One region of the Halomonas sp. THAF12 genome, then DNA from elsewhere that is predicted to be linked to it. Evidence: predicted binding sites of a transcription regulator. Region 1 holds the regulator's gene; each other region holds the start of a gene.
The links. Region 1 encodes sigma-54, which starts transcription at its own class of promoters, with help from an activator protein. Its sites were predicted from a motif close to TGGCACNNNNNTTGCTNT; they were not measured.
Positions count from the first base shown of each region.

Region 1 (7,016 bases):
AGCATCCGGACCTGGTCGAGCGGCTGCGCCGTGTGCGCCTGCTGGCCCTGGACGTGGACGGCGTGCTGACCGACGGCCGCCTCTACTTCGATGCCGACGGCGACAGCCTCAAGGCCTTCCACACCCTCGACGGCCACGGCCTCAAGCTGGTGCAACGCGCCGGCATCCAGGTGGCGCTGATTACCGGCCGCGACTCGCCGATGGTCACTCGCCGCGCCAGCGCGCTCGGCATCCGACATCTCCATCAGGGCATCGAGAAGAAGCTGCCGACGCTGCGCCAGCTTTGCCGGGACCTGGCGCTGGACCTCTCCGAGATCGCCTACTGCGGTGACGACCTGCCCGACCTGGCCCCGATCCATCGGGCCGGCGTCGGCATCAGCGTGCCCGGCGCGCCGAGCTACATCCGCCGGCACGCCGACTGGGTCACCGAGCGCGAGGGCGGCCATGGCGCGGTACGCGAGATCTGCGACACCCTGCTCCAGGCCCAGGACCGGCTGGACGCCGTGCTCGACACCTACCTGAACGGCCAGGACTGACGCCATGCGCCTCCCCCGCCCCGGTTTTCGCACCTGGCTGTTCCTGCTGTTGCTCGCCCTCGGCGGCGGCCTGGCGCTGCTCGACCAGCGCCCCGAGGCACCGCCGGGCCCCGCGCCCCAGGGCGAGACGGGAGAGCCCGACTACTATCTGGAAGACGCGCACCTGACGCGCTTCGACGCCCAGGGCGCACCGCACCAGCGACTGACCACGCCGCGCCTGGAGCACACGCCGGTCGACGACGTCACCCGGCTGACCACGCCCCACGCCGAGCTCCGCGACAGCGAGGGCCGGCTGTGGCTGGCCGACGCCGAGCGCGGACGCCTGGAAGACGGTCAGCGCCTGCTCACCCTCCAGGGCCAGGCGGTGCTGACCGCCCCCGAGGAGCGCTGGCGGCTCGAGACCGAGCGCCTGCACTACGACAGCCTCGCCGGTCACGCCTGGAGCGACACGCCGGCGCGACTGAGCCAGCCGCCGCAGCGGATGCGTGGCGAGCGCTTCGACGCCTGGCTCGATGACAACCGCGCCCGACTGACCGACAATGTGCGCGGCCACCACCCGCCGGACACCCAGGAGGACCCCGAGTCATGACGCGATCCCTCGCCTCACTGCTCAGCGCCGCACTGCTCGCCACCGCGCTGGCCGCCCCCGGCGCCTTGGCGCTGGAAGGTGACGCCAGCGCCCCCATCCAGGTCGAGGCCGACCGGCTGGACCTCGACGATCGCGCCGGCACCGCCGTCTACCAGGGCGACGTGCGCATCCAGCAGGGCAGCATGCAGCTGACCGGCGACCGCGTGGAGATCCAGCGCAACGACGCCGGCCAGCTGACCACCGCCACCGCCACCGGCCAGCGCGCCTACCTGGAGCAGCAGCCCTCCCCGGATCAGCCGCTGGTCCGCGCCTGGGGCCGCACCGTGATCTACCACGTGGCCGAGCGGCGCATCGAGCTGGTCGACCAGGCCGAGCTGCACCAGGGCGGCGACACCTTCGACGGCGGCTACCTCGAATACTTCCTCGATCGCCGGGTGGTGCAGGCCCGCTCCGACGCCCAGGGCGTCGGCGAGAGCCAGCGCGTGCGCATGACCCTCGAGCCGGAACAGCAGGACGGCCCATGAAGACCCTGAGCGCCCGGAACCTGGCCAAGAGCTACAAGCGTCGCCGCGTGGTCCACGACATCAGCCTGGAGATCCAGCAGGGCCGCATCATCGGCCTGCTGGGCCCCAACGGCGCCGGCAAGACCACCTCCTTCTACATGATCGTCGGGCTGGTCCGCGCCGACGCCGGCCGTGTCGCCATCGACGACCGCGACCTCTCCGGCGCCGCCATGCATCAGCGCGCCCAGGCCGGGATCGGCTACCTGCCACAGGAAGCCTCGATCTTCCGCAAGCTGTCGGTGGCCGACAACATCATGGCGATCCTCGAGACCCGCCGCGACCTCGACCGCAGCGGCCGCAAGGCGCGCCTGGAGGCGCTGCTGGAGGAATTCCACATCACCCACATCCGCGACAACCTGGGCATGAGCCTGTCCGGCGGCGAACGCCGGCGGGTCGAGATCGCCCGGGCGCTGGCCACCGAGCCCGACTTCATCCTGCTCGACGAGCCCTTCGCCGGCGTCGACCCCATCTCGGTGGGCGACATCAAGGGCATCATCCGCCAGCTCAAGGCGCGCGAGATCGGCGTGCTGATCACCGACCACAACGTGCGCGAGACGCTGGACATCTGCGACGGCGCCTACATCGTCGGCGACGGCCAGATCATCGCCGAGGGTGACGCCGAGGAGATCCTCGCCAACCAGCGGGTGCGCGACGTCTACCTGGGCCAGGACTTCCGCCTCTGACCCCTTGGTCTTCGCAAGTCACTGATATACTGCCGCCATGCACGGACGGGCATGGTGATTGCCGTTGGCACGCTAATTGCTGCGAACACGCTTGCATGGCGGACGCCCGGGCACTAGGGTGGAAGACCTCTTCACCGCAGGATCGGACCGCTCGCCCATGGCCATGAAGGCATCCCTTCAACTGCGTGTCGGCACCCAGCTGACCATGACCCCTCAGCTGCAGCAGGCCATCGGCCTGCTGCAGCTCTCGACCCTCGATCTGCGCCAGGAGGTCCAGCAGGCCCTCGAGGCCAATCCCATGCTCGAGCTCGAGGACGACTTCGGCGAACAGGCCGTCAGCGAGACGCCGGACGACGACTGGTCGGACGAGATCCCGGAAGAGCTCAGCGTCGACAGCGACTGGTCCGACACCTTCCAGGACGCCGGCGGCAGCGGTGAGGCCCCCGACTTCGAGCGCCAGGCCGCCGGCCAGAGCCTGCAGAGCCATCTCGTCTGGCAGTTGGCGATGAGCGGTCTCGATGAGCGCGAGAGGCGCATCGCCGAGAGCCTGATCGATGCCGTGACCCCGGACGGCTATCTGGATCAGCCGCTGGACGAGCTGCGCGATGGCCTGCGCGCCCAGGGCCTCGAGGGGCTCGCCACCCGTGAGGTCGAAGCGGTGCTGCTGCGCCTGCAGCAGTTCGAGCCCACCGGGGTGTTCGCCCGCGATCTGCGCGAGTGCCTGCTGCTGCAGCTCGCCACCCTGCCCGATGACACCCCGCTGCTGCCCCAGGCCCGGCGCCTGGTGCGCCAGTTCCTGGAGGCCCTGGCCGGCAACGATCGCCGGCTGCTCAAGCGGCGCCTGGGGCTCGATGACGATACCCTCGAAGAGGTCATCGCCCTGATCCGCGGCCTCGACCCACGGCCGGGCAGCGAATTCGCCAGCGGCGACAGCGACTACGTGATTCCCGACCTGATCGCCCGCCACACCCCCCAGGGCTGGCGCGTCGAGCTCAACCCCGAGGCGATGCCGCGGCTGCGCATCCAGCCCGACTACGCGGCGCTGATCAAGCGCGCGGACAAGAGCGACGACAACCAGTTTCTCAAGGACCACCTGCAGGAGGCGCGCTGGCTGATCAAGAGCCTGGCCAGCCGCAACGATACCCTGCTGCGGGTCGGCCACGAGGTGATGACCCGTCAGATCGAGTTCCTCGAGCGCGGCGAGGAAGCCATGAAGCCGCTGATCCTGGCCGACATCGCCCAGGCCGTGGAGATGCACGAATCGACCATCTCCCGGGTCACCACCCAGAAGTTCATCCACACGCCGCGCGGCGTCTTCGAACTCAAGTACTTCTTCTCCAGCCAGGTCGGCGACGGCGAGGACGCCCACTCCAGCACCGCGATCCGCGCCCGCATCCGCAAGCTGATCGAGGGCGAGCCGCCACGCAAGCCGCTGTCCGACAGCAAGCTGGTCACCCTGCTCGCCGAGGAGGGCATCGAGGTCGCCCGTCGCACCGTCGCCAAGTATCGCGAAGCGATGCACATCCCGTCTTCCAGCCAGCGGAAACGCCTCGGCTGAGACCCCGCCGAAGGCGATTTCCAGAGCGTGAAAACGCGTCTGTCGCGGGGGGTTTGCAAGGCATCAAAAAGGGTTACAATCGAGTCACCACCCAAGGAGCAAGGAGCGTGTCATGCAAGTCAACCTCACCGGCCATCACGTGGAATTGACCGAGCCCCTGCGTGACTACGTGCAGGAGAAGCTCTCCCGCCTGGAACGTCACTACGACAACATCACCACCGTTCAGGTCACGCTCTCCGTCGAAAAAGAACGCCAGCAGGCCGCCTGCACGCTGCACGCCGCCGGTGCCGATCTGCACGCCGAAGCGATGGATGCCGACATGTACGCCGCCATCGACGCCCTTGCCGACAAGCTGGACCGCCAGCTCGTCAAGCACAAGGAAAAGACCCAGGCCCGCGCCCAGGGCGCCGCAAGCGTCCGCTGAGTCATGTCTCTTGAAACCATCCTTCCCCCCGAGCGCACCCTCTTCGGCGTGCCCGGGGGGAGCAAGAAACGGGTGCTGGAATTCTTCAGCACCTTCATTGCCCAGAACATTCCGAGTCTCGACAGCCAGGAAGTCTTCAGCCGGCTGATCGGGCGCGAACGGCTGGGCAGCACCGGCATCGGGCACGGGGTCGCCATTCCCCACTCCCGCAACCCGCACTGCAAGGCGCCCATCGCCGGCTTTCTCAAGCTCGCCGAACCGGTCGACTTCGATGCCATCGACGGCGAACCCGTCGACCTGGTGTTCGTGCTGCTGGTTCCCGAGGAAGCCGACGACGCCCACCTTGCCCTGCTCGGCCAGGTGGCCAGCGTGATGAACGACGCCGAGACCCGCAGCGCCCTGCGCCGGGCCGGCAGCCAGCGCGAGCTTCACGACAGCCTCCTCGACGCCATCCGACGACAGGCACCGGCCGCCAGCGGTCGCGGCTGAGCGCCGCCGCCTCGACCAGGAGACCCGACCCGTCATGCAGCTCGTCATCATCAGCGGACGCTCCGGCTCCGGCAAGTCGATCGCCCTGCAGGCCCTCGAGGACCTCGGCTTCTACGCCATCGACAACCTGCCGGCGATGCTGCTTGGCCCGCTGGTCGACGAGCTGCGCAGCGGTCAGTCCCTTCGCAGCGCCGTGGCGGTCAGCATCGACGCCCGTAACCTGCCCCACGCCCTGGAGCGCTTCCCGGCGCTGCTCGAGGACGTCCGCTCCCGCGACATCCAGTGCCAGGTGATCTATCTGACCACCGACGCACGCATCCTGCTGGAGCGCTATTCCGCCACCCGGCGCCGCCACCCCCTGACCCGGGACACCGAGATGACGCTGGCCGAGGCGATCGACCGCGAGGAAGACGCCCTGGCAGAGATCCGCGACCTCGCCGACCTGCTGATCGACACCTCGCGGCTCTCGGTGCACGACCTGCGCGGCCGCATCACCGACCAGGTGGCCGGCCATCGCCGCGAAGGGCTGACGCTGACCCTCGAGTCCTTCGGCTTCAAGCGCGGCGTGCCGCTCGACGCCGATATCGTGTTCGACGTCCGCTGCCTGCCCAACCCCTACTGGGACCCGCGGCTGCGCGAGGCGACCGGCCGCGACGACAGCGTGATCGCCTTCCTCGAGAGCTATCCGGTGGTCGACGAGATGGCCGCCGACATCCTGGCCTGGGTCGAGCGCTGGCTGCCCCGCTACCGGGCCAGCCAGCGCAGCTACCTGACCGTGGCGATCGGCTGCACCGGCGGTCAGCATCGCTCCACCTACCTGGCCGAGCGGCTGTCCCGGCGACTCGCCGAGACCCACGCCGGCGTTCGCCTGCGTCACCGCGAGCTCGGCCTGCAACTCACGCTCCCCGCCCCGAACGACGCCAAGGATCGCTAGTCACGTGCCCAGCCGCAAGCTCACCCTGACCAACAAGCGCGGCCTGCACGCCCGCGCCGCCACCCGCCTGGTGCAGTGCTGCCAGCCCTTCGCCTCGCGGGTCATCGTCTGCCACGGCGACCAGCAGGCCGATGCCGCCAACATCATGGCGCTGCTGATGCTGGCCGCCCCCTGCGGCACCGAGCTGACCCTGGAGGCCGACGGCGACGACGGCGAGGCGGTGCTGGACGCGCTGGAAGCCCTGTTCGAGGCCCGCTTCGACGAAGAGACCTGACGCGACACGCGACCGAGCCTCGAACGAAAAAAGCCCGCGAGTATCTCGCGGGCTTTGTGTTTGGAGTGTCGTTACCGTGGCCGGCTCAGCTGCCGGCCACGGTCATCTCGTCGATCAGCCAGCTGCCGGTGTGAATGCTGCCGCGGGTGTCGATGTCGTCGCCGACGCCGACCAGCCCCTGGAACATCGTCGCCAGGTTGCCGGCGATGGTGAATTCCTCCACCGGATGCTGGATGCGGCCGTTCTCGACCCAGAAGCCCGCGGCGCCGCGGGAGTAGTCACCGGTGACGCCGTTGACGCCCTGGCCCATCAGCTCGGTGACCAGCACGCCGCGATCCATGCGCGCGAGCAGGGCCTCCTGGGACTCGAGCGGCGCGGTGAGGCGCAGGTTGCGGGCGCCGCCGGCGTTGCCGGTGGTCTCCATGCCCAGCCGCCGCGCGCTGTAGGCGGACAGCATGTAGCTGGCCAGCCTGCCCTGGTCGATGAAGACGTTGTCGCGGGTCGCCACGCCATCGCCGTCGAAGGCGCTGCTGGCCATGCCGCGCATCAGTCGCGGCTTCTCCTGCAGCGAGAACCACTCGGGGAAGAGCGCATCGCCGAGGCGGTCGCACAGGAAGGAGGACTGGCGATAGAGGGTGCCGCCGGCGATGGCGCCGAGGAAGCTGCCGACCAGCCCCGACGCCAGGCTCGGATCGAACAGCACCGGCATCCGCCCGGTGGCCGGGCGCTGGCCGCCCAGCCGGCGCAGGGTGCGCCGGGCGGCGCTCTCGCCCACCGCCTCGGGGGCCAGCAGCTCGCGAGGATCGCGGGCGCTGGTGTAGTCGTAGTCGCGCTGCATGCCGTGCTCGTCCTCGGCGATCAGCATGCAGGACAGCGAATGGCGGCTGCCGCGCTGACTGCCCAGGAAGCCGTGACTGTTGGCATAGACGCGCACGCCCTCGCCGCTGGACAGCCCCGCGCCGTCGG
Region 1 is NZ_CP045399.1:2,585,926-2,592,941, forward strand. Features, by position in the region: gene FIU88_RS11920 (HAD family hydrolase) at 1-536, shown strand, start outside; gene lptC (LPS export ABC transporter periplasmic protein LptC) at 541-1,125, shown strand; gene lptA (lipopolysaccharide transport periplasmic protein LptA) at 1,122-1,649, shown strand; gene lptB (LPS export ABC transporter ATP-binding protein) at 1,646-2,371, shown strand; gene FIU88_RS11940 (RNA polymerase factor sigma-54) at 2,529-3,929, shown strand; gene raiA (ribosome-associated translation inhibitor RaiA) at 4,042-4,353, shown strand; gene FIU88_RS11950 (PTS sugar transporter subunit IIA) at 4,357-4,842, shown strand; gene rapZ (RNase adapter RapZ) at 4,877-5,776, shown strand; gene FIU88_RS11960 (HPr family phosphocarrier protein) at 5,781-6,050, shown strand; gene pmbA (metalloprotease PmbA) at 6,136-7,016, opposite strand, start outside.

Region 2 (7,016 bases), 1.0 Mb from region 1:
GCGCAGAACACCGCCAGCTCGTCCTCCACCCAGGGCTGGGTGATCACTTCCTCGTCCTCGCACTGGCCCTCGATCAGGCCCAGGTCCAGCTCGTGGTGGCGCACGCCGTCGATGATGGTGCGGGTGTTGCGTACCTGCAGGCGGATGCGGCTGCCCGGATGCTGCTGCATGAAGTCGCTGATCAGCAGCGTGGCCAGGTAGTTGCCGATGGTCAGGGTGGCGCCCACATCGAGGGTGCCGACGCCCTGCTGGCCGCGCAGCAGTTCCTCGACCTCCTCGGCACGGTCGAGCAGCGCCACGGCCTTGGGCAGCAGCTGGAAGCCCAGGGCGTTGAGCTTGAGGCGCTTGCCGATGCGGTCGAGCAGGCGGCAGTCGAACTGGCGTTCCAGCTCGGCCAGGGCGGTGCTGGCCGCCGACTGGGACAGCGCCAGGGCGCGGGCGGCGTGGGAGACGCTCTCGTGCTGGGCCACGGCCACGAACACCTCGAGCTGGCGCAGGGTATAGCGCATGGGGAGGGCTCCGGATCAGTATATCTGGAGTATAGATAAGCTTTATCCATACAACCCATTTAACAGATATCCTGCCGTCTCTTAGAATCCTCTGCAAAGATCAATCGGCGCAATTATGAGTTTTCGGTATATGCGCTCTCGCGAAACATAGGAGTCGGCATGAGCAAGTTCGCCCTGGAAGAAGTCCTCAGCGTTCATCACTGGAACGACACCCTGTTCAGCTTCAAGACCACCCGCGAGCGCAGCCTGCGCTTCAAGAACGGTCAGTTCGTGATGATCGGCCTGGAAGTCGACGGCAAGCCGCTGATGCGCGCCTACTCCGTGGCCAGCCCCAACTACGAGGATCACCTGGAGTTCTTCTCCATCAAGGTGCCGGACGGCCCGCTGACCTCACGCCTGCAGCACCTCAAGGTCGGCGACCAGATCATGGTCAGCCGCAAGCCCACCGGTACCCTGGTCACCGACGACCTGCTGCCGGGCCGCAACCTCTACCTGCTGTCCACCGGCACCGGCCTGGCGCCGTTCATGAGCCTGATCCAGGATCCGGAGGCCTACGAGCGCTTCGAGAAGATCGTGCTGATCCACGGCGTGCGCACCGTCAGCGAGCTGGCCTATGCCGACTTCATCACCAAGGAACTGCCGGCCCACGAGTACCTGGGCGAGGAGATCAGCGAGAAGCTGGTCTACTACCCGACCGTGACCCGTGAGGAGTTCCACACCATGGGCCGCCTGACCGACCATATCCGCAGCGGCAAGCTGGCCGAGGACACCGGCCTGCCGCCGCTGGACCCGAAGCAGGACCGCGCCATGATCTGCGGCAGCCCGGCCATGCTCGACGAGACCAGTGCGCTGCTGGACGAGCTGGGCTTCAACATCTCGCCGCGCCTCGGCGAGCCCGGCGACTACGTCATCGAGCGCGCCTTCGTCGAGAAGTAAGCGGCCAGCGCCGAGCTACAAGAAAACCCCGAAGGTTGAGCCTTCGGGGTTTTCTTTTGCTTCCGGCGATTTCAGCTTGCCGCTTAGACGGCGTCTTTATCCGTCTCGCCGGTGCGAATGCGGCGGTGCGGCGTTCCGCTGACCTGCTCCAGGGCGGTGACGAAGATCTTGCCATCGCCGATCTTGCTGCAGGGTTAAGCGCGACCTGGGTAATCAGACGGCGTCTTTATCCGTCTCGCCGGTGCGAATGCGGATGACCTGCTCCAGGGCGGTGACGAAGATCTTGCCATCGCCGATCTTGCCGGTGTTCGCGACCTGGGTGATGGCGTCGATCACCTGCTCGGTCATCGGCTCGTCCACGGCCACCTCGAGCTTCACCTTGGGCAGGAAGTCGACGACGTACTCGGCGCCGCGATAGAGCTCGGTGTGGCCCTTCTGACGGCCGAAGCCCTTGACCTCGGTGACGGTGATGCCCTGGACGCCGATGTCGGAGAGCGCCTCGCGGACGTCGTCGAGCTTGAACGGTTTGATGATGGCGGTCACCAGCTTCATGGTCATCTCCTCGATGGTTCGTATCCGATGGCGCCACTCGCCATCCCTGACGGAATCATTGTGCCAGAGCATACACCCACGGCGTGAAGAACAAAAAAATGGCCCCGCGAGGGGCCATTTCGTGTTGCCGTCAGGACGGGGCGATCAGGAGCGCGCGGCCATGTGCGACTGGCCGGCGCTTTCGCTGCGGGCACGACCGGAGGAGCCGCCGCCACCGTGCACCTTGGAGACGGTGAACTCGGGGTAGGCCTCGAGACCGCACTCGGCCAGGTCGACGCCCTCGTATTCCTCTTCCTCGCTGACGCGGACGCCCATGATCGCCTTGATGATCAGCCACACCACCAGGCTGGCGAGGAAGACCCAGGCGAAGATGCCGAGGATGCCGATGATCTGGGCGCCGAAGGAGGCACCGTCGTTGGTCAGCGGCACGGCGAGCACGCCCCAGATGCCGACCACGCCGTGGGCGGAGATGGCACCGACCGGGTCATCGAGCTTCAGCTTGTCGAGGCTGATGATGGAGACCACCACCAGCAGGCCACCGACGGCACCGATCAGGGTGGCGCCCAGGGCGCTGGGCGACAGCGGATCGGCGGTGATGGACACCAGGCCGGCGATGGCGCCGTTCAGGGCCATGGTCAGGTCGGCCTTGCGGAACCAGGCCTTGGCCAGGATCAGCGCGGCGATCACGCCGCCGGCGGCCGCGGCGTTGGTGTTCACCAGCACCTGGGCCATGTTGTTGGCGGAGCTCACGTCGGACACCTTCAGCTCGGAGCCGCCGTTGAAGCCGAACCAGCCCATCCACAGGATGAAGGTACCCAGGGTGGCCAGCGGCATGTTGGCGCCGGGGATGGCGAAGATGCTGCCGTCCTTGCCGTACTTGCCCTTGCGCGGACCGAGCACCAGCACGCCGGCCAGCGCCGCGGCCGCACCGGCCATGTGCACGATGCCGGAACCGGCATAGTCGGAGAAGCCGAGCTCGGAGAGCCAGCCGCCGCCCCAGGTCCAGTAGCCGGAGACCGGGTAGATGACGCCGGTCATCACCACGGCGAAGGCCAGGAAGGCCCACAGCTTCATGCGCTCGGCCACGGCACCGGAGACGATGGACATGGCGGTGGCCACGAACACGACCTGGAAGAAGAAGTCGGCGCGCATGGAGTAGTAGGGAGCGTCGTCGCCGCCGGCGGTGACCGCGGCCACGGTGTTGTCGTCACCCAGCAGGAAGCCCAGGTTGGGCAGGATGCCGCCCGCGTCGCCGGAGTACATCAGGTAGTAGCCCAGCAGCAGGTACATGGTGCAGGCGATGGCGAACAGGGCGATGTTCTTGGTCAGGATCTCGGCGGTGTTCTTGGACCGCACCAGGCCGGCCTCGAGCATCGAGAAGCCCGCGGCCATCCACATCACCAGGACGCCGCAGATCAGGAAGTAGAAGGTATCGAGCGCATAGCTCAGCTCGGTAATCTCGTTCATGGCTGTCACTCCAGACGGAAAGGGAGAGAGGCGGTCGGGTTAGACGGCGTCGGCACCGCGCTCGCCGGTACGGATGCGGATGACATCCTCGAGCGGAGTCACGAAGACCTTGCCGTCGCCGATCTTGCCGCTGTTGGCGGCGCTGCAGATGGCGTCCAGCACGGTGTCGAGGCGGCCATCATCGACGGCGATCTCGACCTTGACCTTGGGCAGGAAGTCGACGACGTACTCGGCGCCGCGATAGAGCTCGGTGTGGCCCTTCTGGCGGCCGAAGCCCTTGACCTCGGTGACGGTGATGCCCTGAACGCCGTTGTCGGCGAGCGCCTCGCGCACGTCGTCGAGCTTGAAGGGCTTGATAATGGCGGTAATCAGCTTCATCCCGGATCTCCCCATTGGATGAGCGCGGGCTGCTCCGCGCGGTGTGTGTGCAGGTTTTCCTGTCATTGCTTAAAACGTGCCACTAAACCGAATTTGCCATGGTTTTCATGATCTTGTTTTTCCAACCTGACCCGATGGTGAGATTCTGGTGCAGGCGGGGCAGGGCGCCGTGCACTGATTTGATGCCGGTGAGCGATCGCTTCGCACCATCCGGGGGCGAAGCCCGCGGCACGCGGGAATGCGCCCGTCGAACGGCTTGCGTATCCTTGGAGTCAGCCCCATTCCACTCAGGAGAGAGATCATGGTCAGCCAAGACCGCATCGGCCGCCTGGCCCAGCAGATCGGCGAGCGCCTGCAGGGCGCCTCACAGGCGCCGGAAGACGTGCAGAAAGGCATTCAGCAGGTGGTGCGCGGCGCCTTCGACCGGCTCGAGCTGGTGTCGCGGGAGGACTTCGACATCCTGATGGACGTGCTGCAGCGCACCCGCGGCCGGGTCGAGGCGCTGGAGCAGCAGGTCGCCGCCCTGGAAGAGGCGCTGGACGCCAGCCGCTCGGGCGGCGAGGTGCCGGCCGTGGCGGACGAGGCCTCGATCGATGCTGCGGCAGCCGACGCTGCGGCAGCCGATGCTGCGGCAGCCGGTGCTGCGGCGGACGAGGAGCCCCCGTCCTCCCCCGAGGAGGGCGCCGGCGAGTCCGGCCGCTGATCCCGAGCCGCCACCGGGCGGTCCCCGCCGTGCTGAACTAGCCTTAAGGGCAGAATCAGCGCGAGGGACCGCCGATGACCCTGTCGATCGTTCGCACCCGGGCCGGTCTCGGCCTCGAGGCCCCCGAGGTGCTGGTGGAAGTGCATCTGGCCAACGGCCTGCCCGGCATCACCCTGGTCGGGCTGCCGGAGACGGCCGTCAGGGAGAGCCGCGAGCGGGTGCGCAGTGCGCTCGTCAACGCCGGCTTCGACTTCCCGCTGCGTCGCATCACCCTCAACCTCGCGCCCGCCGACCTGCCCAAGGAAGGCGGGCGCTTCGACCTGCCCATCGCCCTGGGGATATTGGTGGCCTCGGGGCAGATTCCCGCCGCGGCGCTGGCCGAGACCGAATGCGCGGGCGAGCTCGCCCTGGACGGGGCGCTGCGCCCGGTGGCCGGGGTGCTGCCGCTGGCGCTGGCCACGCGCCGTGCCGGGCGGCGGCTGATCGTGCCCCGGGCCAACGCCGATGAGGCGGCGCTGGCCGGCGGCCTCGAGGTGCTGCCCGCCGATCATCTGCTCGAGGTGGTGGCGCACCTGCTGGGGCAGGCGCCGATCGCACCCCATCGGGCGTCGCGTCCCGCCGAGGCCCCGTTGGCGGGGGCCGACCTCGCCGAGGTGCGGGGCCAGCATCAGGCCCGGCGGGCCCTGGAGGTCGCCGCCAGCGGCGGCCACAACCTGCTGCTGGCCGGCCCGCCCGGCACCGGCAAGACCATGCTGGCCAGTCGCCTGCCCGGCATCCTGCCGCCGCTGACCGAGGACGAGACCCTGGAGGTGGCGGCGGTGCGCTCGGTGTGCGGGCTGCCGCTCGACGAGGGCTGGGGGCGCCGGCCCTTCCGGGCGCCCCACCACACCGCCAGCGCGGTGGCGCTGGTCGGCGGCGGGTCGCGGCCCAGGCCCGGCGAGATCTCGCTGGCCCACCGCGGCGTGCTGTTTCTCGACGAGCTGCCCGAATTCCCCCGCCAGGTGCTCGAGGTGATGCGCGAGCCCATGGAATCCGGGCGCATCCATATCGCCCGCGCCAGCCACGAGCGGCGCTATCCGGCGCGCTTCCAGCTGGTGGCGGCGATGAACCCCTGCCCCTGCGGCCATCTCGGCGATCCACGCCGGGCCTGCCACTGCACCGCCGCCCAGATCCAGCGCTATCAGGCGCGACTCTCCGGCCCGCTGCTCGACCGCATCGACCTGCAGGTGGAGGTGCCGGCGCTGCCGCCGGAGCAGCTGACCGCCCATGAGCGAGGCGAGCCCTCGGAGGCGGTGCGCGAGCGGGTGCTGGCGGCCCGCGAGCGCCAGTGGGCGCGCGGCGCGCTCAACGCCCATCTGGCCAGCCGCGAGCTGGAGGACGCCTGCGCGCTGAACGGGGCGGATCGGGCCTGGCTGGCCGGGGTGCTGGAACGGCTGAACCTCTCGGCGCGGGCCTATCACCGGGTGCTGCGGGTGGCGCTGACCCTGGCCGACCTGGCCGGCGAGGCACGCCCCGGGCGCGAGCAGCTGATCGAGGCGATCGGCTATCGCCAGCTCGATCGGCTGCTGCAGGGGCGCTGAAGGGAAGAGGTGTCGGCCTTGTCCGGAGGCTGGTCCAGGCCTCGCCTAGAGCGCGCTGGCGTCCAGGGCGCCATCCAGCTGCGCCTGCCACAGCGGCGTGTCGCTGCCGGGGCGGCGCAGGGTCAGCTGCAGGCGATAGGGCAGCAGGGTGCGGTCGGACAGCGCGAGACGCGGGCCGGCCGCGATCAGCCGGCTGTCCAGTCGCCACTGATTGGCCTCGGCACCCCGTGACAGCGCGGGCTGCCAGTCCAGCACCTGGGGGCTCTGCTCGAGTCCCAGCAGGGCGCGGGTCAGGCTCTCGAGCAGGCGATCGCTGCCGACGCCGAGGCCGGCATCGACCTCCGGCGTGGCCAGCAGCAGCACCTCGTCGGTCAGGGGGCTCGGCAGCGGCGGCGCCTCGCCCACCCGCTCCGCGGCCCGTTCGCCGAGGCCGAACAGCGCCTGGCGGACCGTCTGGGGGTGCTCCGGGCCACCGGTGGCGCAGCCGGTGAGCAGCAGCACCGTCATCACAAGCGTCAGCAGGGGCGGCAGCAGGGCGAAGCGGCGACGGCTCATCGGCGGGAGGCCCTCCGGGCGGTGGGCGAGGGAGCGTCGGCTTCCTCGAGGTTGGCGATGAAGCGCGTGAGCTCCTCGAACAGCACCCGGCGGATCGGCTCGGCCTCGTTGACCAGGTGATGGCGGGCCTCGGGGTGGCGATGGACCTCGGCCCGCGGGAACTTGCGCGTCAGCACCTCCAGGTTCCACTCCCAGTCCACCGTCAGGTCCTGCTCGCCCTGCAGGATCAGCGTCGGCAGCGGGCTGGCCGGCATGGCCAGCAGCCGCGGCATCCAGCGGCGCATGGCGTCCACCCACTCCATGGCCAGCCGGTCCGGCTGCAGCGGGTCGCTCTCG
Region 2 is NZ_CP045399.1:3,616,895-3,623,910, reverse strand. Features, by position in the region: gene FIU88_RS16865 (LysR family transcriptional regulator) at 1-509, opposite strand, end outside; gene FIU88_RS16860 (ferredoxin--NADP reductase) at 669-1,445, shown strand; partial or broken gene FIU88_RS19460 (P-II family nitrogen regulator) at 1,529-1,630, opposite strand; gene glnK (P-II family nitrogen regulator) at 1,659-1,997, opposite strand; gene FIU88_RS16850 (ammonium transporter) at 2,142-3,464, opposite strand; gene FIU88_RS16845 (P-II family nitrogen regulator) at 3,504-3,842, opposite strand; gene FIU88_RS16840 (accessory factor UbiK family protein) at 4,144-4,545, shown strand; gene FIU88_RS16835 (YifB family Mg chelatase-like AAA ATPase) at 4,620-6,125, shown strand; gene FIU88_RS16830 (hypothetical protein) at 6,171-6,680, opposite strand; gene FIU88_RS16825 (alpha/beta hydrolase) at 6,677-7,016, opposite strand, start outside.
Region 2: the regulator sigma-54 is predicted to act here: its motif matches at 3,907-3,924, upstream of FIU88_RS16845 (P-II family nitrogen regulator).

Region 3 (7,016 bases), 1.4 Mb from region 1:
CATGATCGACAGCCACTTCTTGAGATCACAGGCGAAGCTCGAGCTCTCGGTCTCCTCGATGATGTCGCGGGCCAGGCGCGACATCATCACCATGGCGCAGCAGGGCGAGCCGCTCCAGCCCTTCTGCGGCGCGCTGATCAGGATGTCGACGCCGGTGTCCTGCATGTCGACCCAGTCGGTGCCGGAGGCGATGCAGTCGAGCACCAGCAGGCCGTTCTGATCGTGGATGGCCTCGGCGAGCCGGCGGATGTAGTCGTCGGGCAGTTTCACGCCGGACGAGGTCTCCACGTGGGGCGCGAACACCAGATCGGGCTGCTGGTCCTGGATCGCCTCGAGCACCTCCTCGATGGGGGGCGGCGTGAACGGCGAGGTCGGGTCGTCGTCATCCAGGCGCACGGCCTTGCGCACATAGAGGTCCGAAGGGATGTGTCCGCGCTCCAGGATCTGGTGCCAGCGATAGCTGAACCAGCCGTTGCGGATCACCAGGCAGCGTCGGTCGGTGGCGAACTGACGCGCCACCGCTTCCATGCCGAAGGTGCCGCTGCCGGGAACGATGACCGTCGAATGCGCGCGATAGACCCGCTTCAGCGACGCGGAAATGTCGCGCATCACCTGCTGGAAGCACTGCGACATGTGGTTGAGGGAACGATCCGTGTAGACCACCGAGTACTCGAGCAGTCCATCGGGGTCGACATCGGGCAGTAAACCGGCCATTGCTGTCTCCATGTTATCGGACGCTGCCTCCTGGCGGCGGAGGGCGCCTTGCACGTTAGAAGAGGATATTCCCTATCCCGGCTTCAGGCCAGGGTGCGAGCGGCGGGCCGCGACGCTGACGTGGATCATTCCCCGCCGTGGCGAAAGGGGCCGCGTTGTACCAGACTGACGTCTACGCAGGGAAACATCGTTTCCTAACTGGAGAAGCCTCATGAAGACCTTGCTGATTTCCGCCGCCGCGGCCTGTCTGGTGGCCGCCGCCACCGCCCACGCCCAGGGCGGCCCCATGACCTATCAGCCGAGCCCCTACGTCGGCGCCGATGCGCTGTTCTGGGAGCTCGACCCGGATGGCCGCGCCGATGATCGCGACAGCACCGGCCTGCGTCTGCGCGCCGGCGTCGCCTTCAATGACTACTTCGCCCTGGAGGGGCATCTCGGCACCGGCGGCTCCGATGGTGGCCTGGACCTGGACTACCTGGCCGGCGGCTACGCCAAGGGCATGCTGCCGATCACCTCGAGCTTCACGCTCTACGGGCTGCTGGGCGCCACCGAGGTCGAGTTCGATGGCGCGGACTCCGAGACCGACGTCTCCTACGGTGGGGGCGCCAGTTACGCGCTGATGCCGAACCTGTCGCTGGACGCCGATTACATGCGCTATCTCGACGAATCGAACTACGACTTCGATGCCGTGAGCCTCGGGGCCAGCTATCACTTCTGATGCCGCTGGATAGCGAGCGGCGATAGATCGCGATCCGGGGATGATGCCCCGTTACTGCGCCCCCGCTTGCCAGCGGGGGCGCTGCTCGTTTCGGCCACCGCGGCCGGGGCGTCTCCCGGGGATGTCCCTTGATGGCGCAGACATGTCGCACTCTCGTGAGGCGCCCGCCTTTTCATGGTGCACGCGGCCCGGGCGAGGGGGCGGTAGCGAGGGCGCCCGGCCCCGTCATCGCGCCGTCTGCGGTCGATCTGGCACGTTACGTGCAGAGCCGTATCGAACAAGGTCACGAAAGGTGCTGCCATGTCCTCTCCCTCCTCCCGCCCCGACGTTCCCGGCCCGAGGCTGCTCTTCACCGATCTGGATGGCTCGTTGCTCGATCACCAGACCTATGACTGGTCGCCGGCGGCGGAGTGGCTGACGCGGCTGCGCGAGGAAGGCGTGCCGGTGATCCCGGTGACCAGCAAGACCCGCAGCGAGCTGCTGGCCCTGCGTCAGGCCCTGAATCTCGTCGACAGTCCCTTCGTGGCCGAGAACGGTGCGGTGGTGGGGCTGCCAGCCGCCTGGTGCCACGCCCGCCTGGAGCGCACGCCCGGCCCCGACGGACTGGTGATCAAGACGCTCGGCGTGGACATCGGCTTCATCCGCCAGCGCCTCGCGGTGTGGCGCGAGCGCCTGGGCGTGCGCTTCACGCCGATGAGCGAGATGCAGCTCGACGACCTGGTCGCCTTCACCGGACTCAGCGAGGAGGAGGCGCGCCTGGCGCGGATGCGCGAGGGCAGCGAGCCGCTGATCTGGGCCGACAGCGAGGCGCGGCTGGAGGACTTTCGCCAGGGGCTCGCCGGCGACGGCCTGCACCTGGTGCGCGGCGGGCGCTTCTGGCACGCCACCGGCGAGTCCGACAAGGGCCAGGCGGTGAGCTGGCTGAGCGAGCGCTTCACGGCCCTGCGCGGCGTGCGCCCGCAGACCCTGGCGCTGGGCGACGGCCCCAACGACATCGCCATGCTCGAGGCGGTGGATCAGGCGGTGGTGATCCGTGGCTGCCACGGCCTGGAGGTGTCGCCGCGACAGCCCGAGCTCTACCGCAGCCGGGAAAGCGGCCCGAGCGGCTGGGCCGAGGGCGTGGACTACTGGTGGGGGCGAGGCGGGCGCCGGCAAGCGCCGGCGCTGACGGCATCCGGCAGCCGCGACAACAACGACGTGGGGAGTGTCAGCGCATGAGTGATTTCCATCAGAACGGCATCATCACCGATTTTCACAATCTCACTCGCCGGCCGGTCGAGGACCTCGAGGCCGACCTGGTGCGCTTCTCGGCGCAGCGGCCGATGAGCCTGATCCTGCCGTCGCTGTACTCCGAGCTGGAGGGGCCGGCGCTCTCGCACATCGTCGACGAGCTGGCCCAGGTGCCCTATCTCTCGGAGATCGTGATCGGCCTCGACCGGGCCGACCACGCCCAGTTCGGCAGGGCCCGCGAGTTCTTCGCGCGGCTGCCCCAGCGTCATCGCATCCTGTGGAACGACGGCCCGGGCCTGCGCGCGCTGGACGCCGAGCTGGAAGCGCAGGGCCTCGCGCCCCAGCAGCCGGGCAAGGGGCGCAACGTCTGGTACTGCGCCGGCTACGTGCAGGCCTCCGGGCGCAGCGAGGCGGTGGCGCTGCACGACTGCGACATCCTCACCTACGATCGCGGCATGCTGGCGCGGCTGTTCTACCCGGTCGCGCATCCCTACTTCAACTACGAGTTCTGCAAGGGCTACTACCCGCGCATCGCCGACGGCCGCCTCAACGGCCGGGTCTCGCGGCTGATGGTCACGCCGCTGCTGCGCGCGCTCAAGCAGATGTTCGGGCCGCTGCCGTACCTCGAGTACCTCGACTGCTATCGCTATGCGCTTTCCGGCGAGTTCGCCATGCGCACCGAGGTGCTCGACGGCATCCGCATCCCCGCCGACTGGGGGCTCGAGATCGGTGTGCTCTCCGAGGTGCATCGCAACTACTCCACCCGCCGGCTGTGCCAGGTGGATCTGGCCGACAGCTACGACCACAAGCACCAGCCGGTCTCCGAGGAGGACGCCTCCGGCGGACTCAACCGCATGAGCCTGGACATCGCCAAGGCGCTCTACCGCAAGCTGGCGACCCAGGGCGTGACCTTCAGCGCCGAGGGCTTCCGCACCCTCAAGGCCACCTACTACCGCATGGCGCTGGACCTGATCGAGGCCTACGACCACGACGCGCGGATGAACGGCCTGAGCCTCGACCGACACAGCGAGGAGCGGGCGGTGGAGCTGTTCGCCACCAACCTGCTCGAGGCCGGCGGCGTGTTCCTCGACAATCCCGGCGAGCGGCCCTTCATCCCCAGCTGGAACCGGGTGCGGGCGGCCATTCCCGACCTGCTGCCGCGCATGGCCGAGGTGGTGGAGGCCGACAACGCCGTCTGACCCCGCCGCCTGCCGCCACCAGCACCGCCCCCAGGCATTGGCCATGGGGGCGGTGTTCGTTACGCCGTTTTCCCGCTGACGGCAGATTTACCCGCCAATGTTGACCAGCCACAGGGCGCCGTAGGGCGGCAGGGCATCGTCGGCCTGCCACGCCTCGCCGCCGATCCGGTCGCGCCACTCGCCTTCGCCGAGCGGCTCGAGCGCCAGCGGCTGGGGGCGGTCGGTGACGTTGTGGATCGCCAGCAGGCGGCGCCCGTCGGGCAGCGGGCCGCGCTCGACCACCAGCAGCGTGGCCGGCGTCTCGATCACCCGCTGGGCCACGTCCGGGTGGAAGCAGGGCTCGTCGCGGCGCACCTCGAGCAGCCGCGTCAGGGCCGTGAAGGCCTGGTGGGTCGAGGTGTGCGGGCTGTCGAGCAGTCGCTCCAGGGCGCCGCGATCCCAGCGATGACGGTTGATCGAGCGCAGCCGGCCGCTGCGCTCCATGCCCTCGATGTCGTTGAGGGTGCCGGTCAGGGCGTGCAGATAGAGCGCGGGGATGCCGCGCAGGCCGAGCATCAGCTGCTGGCTGCACAGGAAACGCGGCATCTGCCAGGGGTCGGCGCCGCGGCGCGTGCCCTTCATGGCGTCGAACCAGGTGATGTTGATCTCGTAGGGCGAGTCCTCGCCGTCGTCCTTGGTGCGCATGCTGACGAAGCCGCCGAAGCGGTGCATCAGCTCGAGCAGCGCCTCGACCTCGTGGTGGGGCAGCCAGCCCTCCAGCGGGCGCACGCCGATGCCGTCGTGGCTGGCGGTGAAGTTGAGGAAGCTGCAGCCCGGTGGCAGCTCGGGCAGGCTGCGCAGCCAGGCCGCCAGGGTGCCGGCCTCGCCGCTGGTGAAGGTGTGCAGCAGCAGCGGCGGCAGCGGGAACTGATAGACCAGGTGGGCCTCGTCCGGCGGCGTGCCGTCTTTTTCGAGGCGTTCAAGACCCTGACGTTCAAGACCAAAGTAGCTGATGTTCTCGCGGTGGGGCACGTTGGTCTCGGTGAGGATCAGCGTGCCCGGTGCCACGTGATCGACGATGGCGCGCAAGAGCCGCACCACTTCGTGAGTCTCCGGCAGGTGGATGCAGGAGGTGCCGACCTGCTTCCACAGGTAGGCGATGGCGTCCAGGCGGATCACCCGCGCGCCCTGGCAGAGGTAGAACAGCAGGATGCCGACGAACTCCAGCAGCACATCGGGATTGGCGAAGTTCAGGTCGATCTGATCCTCGGAGAAGGTCGCCCACAGGTGGCGGGGGCCGCGGCGCGTGGGCACCTTGACCAGCAGCGGCGAGCTGCGCGGCCGCACCACCGCCGAGAGATCGGTGTCGGGGTCCATCTCGATGAAGTAGTCACGCCCGGGCAGGTTGCCGCCGAGGTAGTCGGCGAACCACAGCGACTCGCGGGACACGTGGTTGAGCACCAGGTCGACCCCGAGATCGAGGCGGCTGGACAGGCGCCTCACCTGGGGCCAGTCGCCCAGCTGCGGGTCGACCTCGCGGTAGTGGATGACCGAGAAGCCGTCGTCGCTGCTCCAGGGAAAGAAGGGCAGCAGGTGCACGCCGCTGAAGGTCTCCCCGAGGCGCCCGATGACGAAGTCGTCGAGCACGTCGAGGGGGGCCTGCTCGCCGTCGATCAGGCTGTCGCCGTAGGCGATCAGCCACTGGTCGCGTTCGCTCCATAGCGGCCGGGCGGGCGGCGCCTCCCCATCCGGGGGCGTCATGGGGGCCTGATGCGCCAGGAGGGTGAGCAGCCGGCGCAGCACCTCGTCGGCGCGAGGGCCATAGAGCATCGTCAGATGGCGGTGGGCCCGTTCGCGGAAGGCGCCGGCGGCCAGCGGCGTCGAGAGGGAAGGTTCCGGCATGGGCGATCGCCTCTTGTGGGGGTTTTCCTGAACATGCAGATGCCGTGCCACCTGTGAACATAGCGGACCAGGTGCGCCTCGGCGACAAGCCGTCGAGCGGGGCCGGCCCACCGGAGACACATGAATACCTCCTCGTGGCGCCCGACGCCTTGCCTGGCGCAGGAGCTTCTCTCCGGCGTGTCGCGGGCACCCTCCGTGAAGGCCCATGTACCGCTTGAGTCTATAGCGGCTACAGGCTCTAGGCTGATGCCCTGTTTCGATGACGGGCCCCAGGAGGTCAGGATGGCGCAAGACGCCGTGCAGGAAGCCGAGAAGGAGGCGTCCCGGCAACATCGGTGGCGCGTGGAGGGCATGGACTGTCCGAGCTGCGCCGGCAAGATCCGCGGCGCCCTGGAGCGTCTGGAGGGCGTGGAAGACGTGCGGGTCTCGGTCATGCAGGGCTCGCTGGCCCTCGATCTGGATGTCGGCCGTACGTCGCCCGAGGCCGTGGAATCGCTGGTCGAACGGCTGGGCTATGGCGTGCGTCGTCAGACCCCAGCGGCGGGGGGCGTTGCCGAGGCTCCGGCGGAGGCGGGCTGCTGTGCCGGGAACGACCCCGATCAGCACCAGGCGCGCGATCATGGTGATGCGTCCTCGCCGGCGGCCGGCGCTCCGGCGGCCGGCGCCCCGGCGGCCGGCGCCCCGGCTCCCCGGCGCTGGTATGCCACCGGCAAGGGGCGCCAGGTGCTGGCCACCGGGGCGGCGCTGGGCGTGGCCACGCTGCTGCGCTTCAGCGTCGGCGCGGAGCTTGCCCACTGGGCCTTCCTCGCGGCCTGCCTGATCGGGCTGGCGCCGGTCGCCCGCCGTGCGGTGACGGCGGCGCGGCTCGGCATGCCGTTCACCATCGAGATGCTGATGACCCTGGCCGCCGTCGGTGCGCTGTTCATCGGCGCCGCCGAGGAGGCGGCCATGGTGGTGCTGTTGTTCGCGGTCGGCGAGATCCTCGAGGGCGTGGCGGCCGACCGGGCCCGCTCGGGCATCCGCGCGCTGGCCGACCTGGTGCCCGGGGAGGCGCGGCTCGAGACCGCCGACGGCGAGACCCGCACGGTGGACGCGTCCCGGCTGTCGGTCGGCCAGGTGGTGGTGGTGCGCCCCGGGGACCGGATTCCCGCCGACGGCACCATCCTCGCGGGCCGCTCGTCGATCGACGAGTCGCCGGTGACCGGCGAGTCGGTGCCGCGGGCCAGGGGCGAGGGCGACGAGGTGTTCGCCGGCTCGATCAATCACGATGCCGT
Region 3 is NZ_CP045399.1:1,204,836-1,211,851, forward strand. Features, by position in the region: gene FIU88_RS05425 (aminotransferase class V-fold PLP-dependent enzyme) at 1-714, opposite strand, end outside; gene FIU88_RS05430 (porin family protein) at 926-1,432, shown strand; gene FIU88_RS05435 (mannosyl-3-phosphoglycerate phosphatase) at 1,733-2,650, shown strand; gene FIU88_RS05440 (glycosyl transferase) at 2,647-3,861, shown strand; gene FIU88_RS05445 (sugar phosphorylase) at 3,949-5,742, opposite strand; gene FIU88_RS05450 (heavy metal translocating P-type ATPase) at 6,025-7,016, shown strand, end outside.
Region 3: the regulator sigma-54 is predicted to act here: its motif matches at 5,775-5,792, upstream of FIU88_RS05445 (sugar phosphorylase).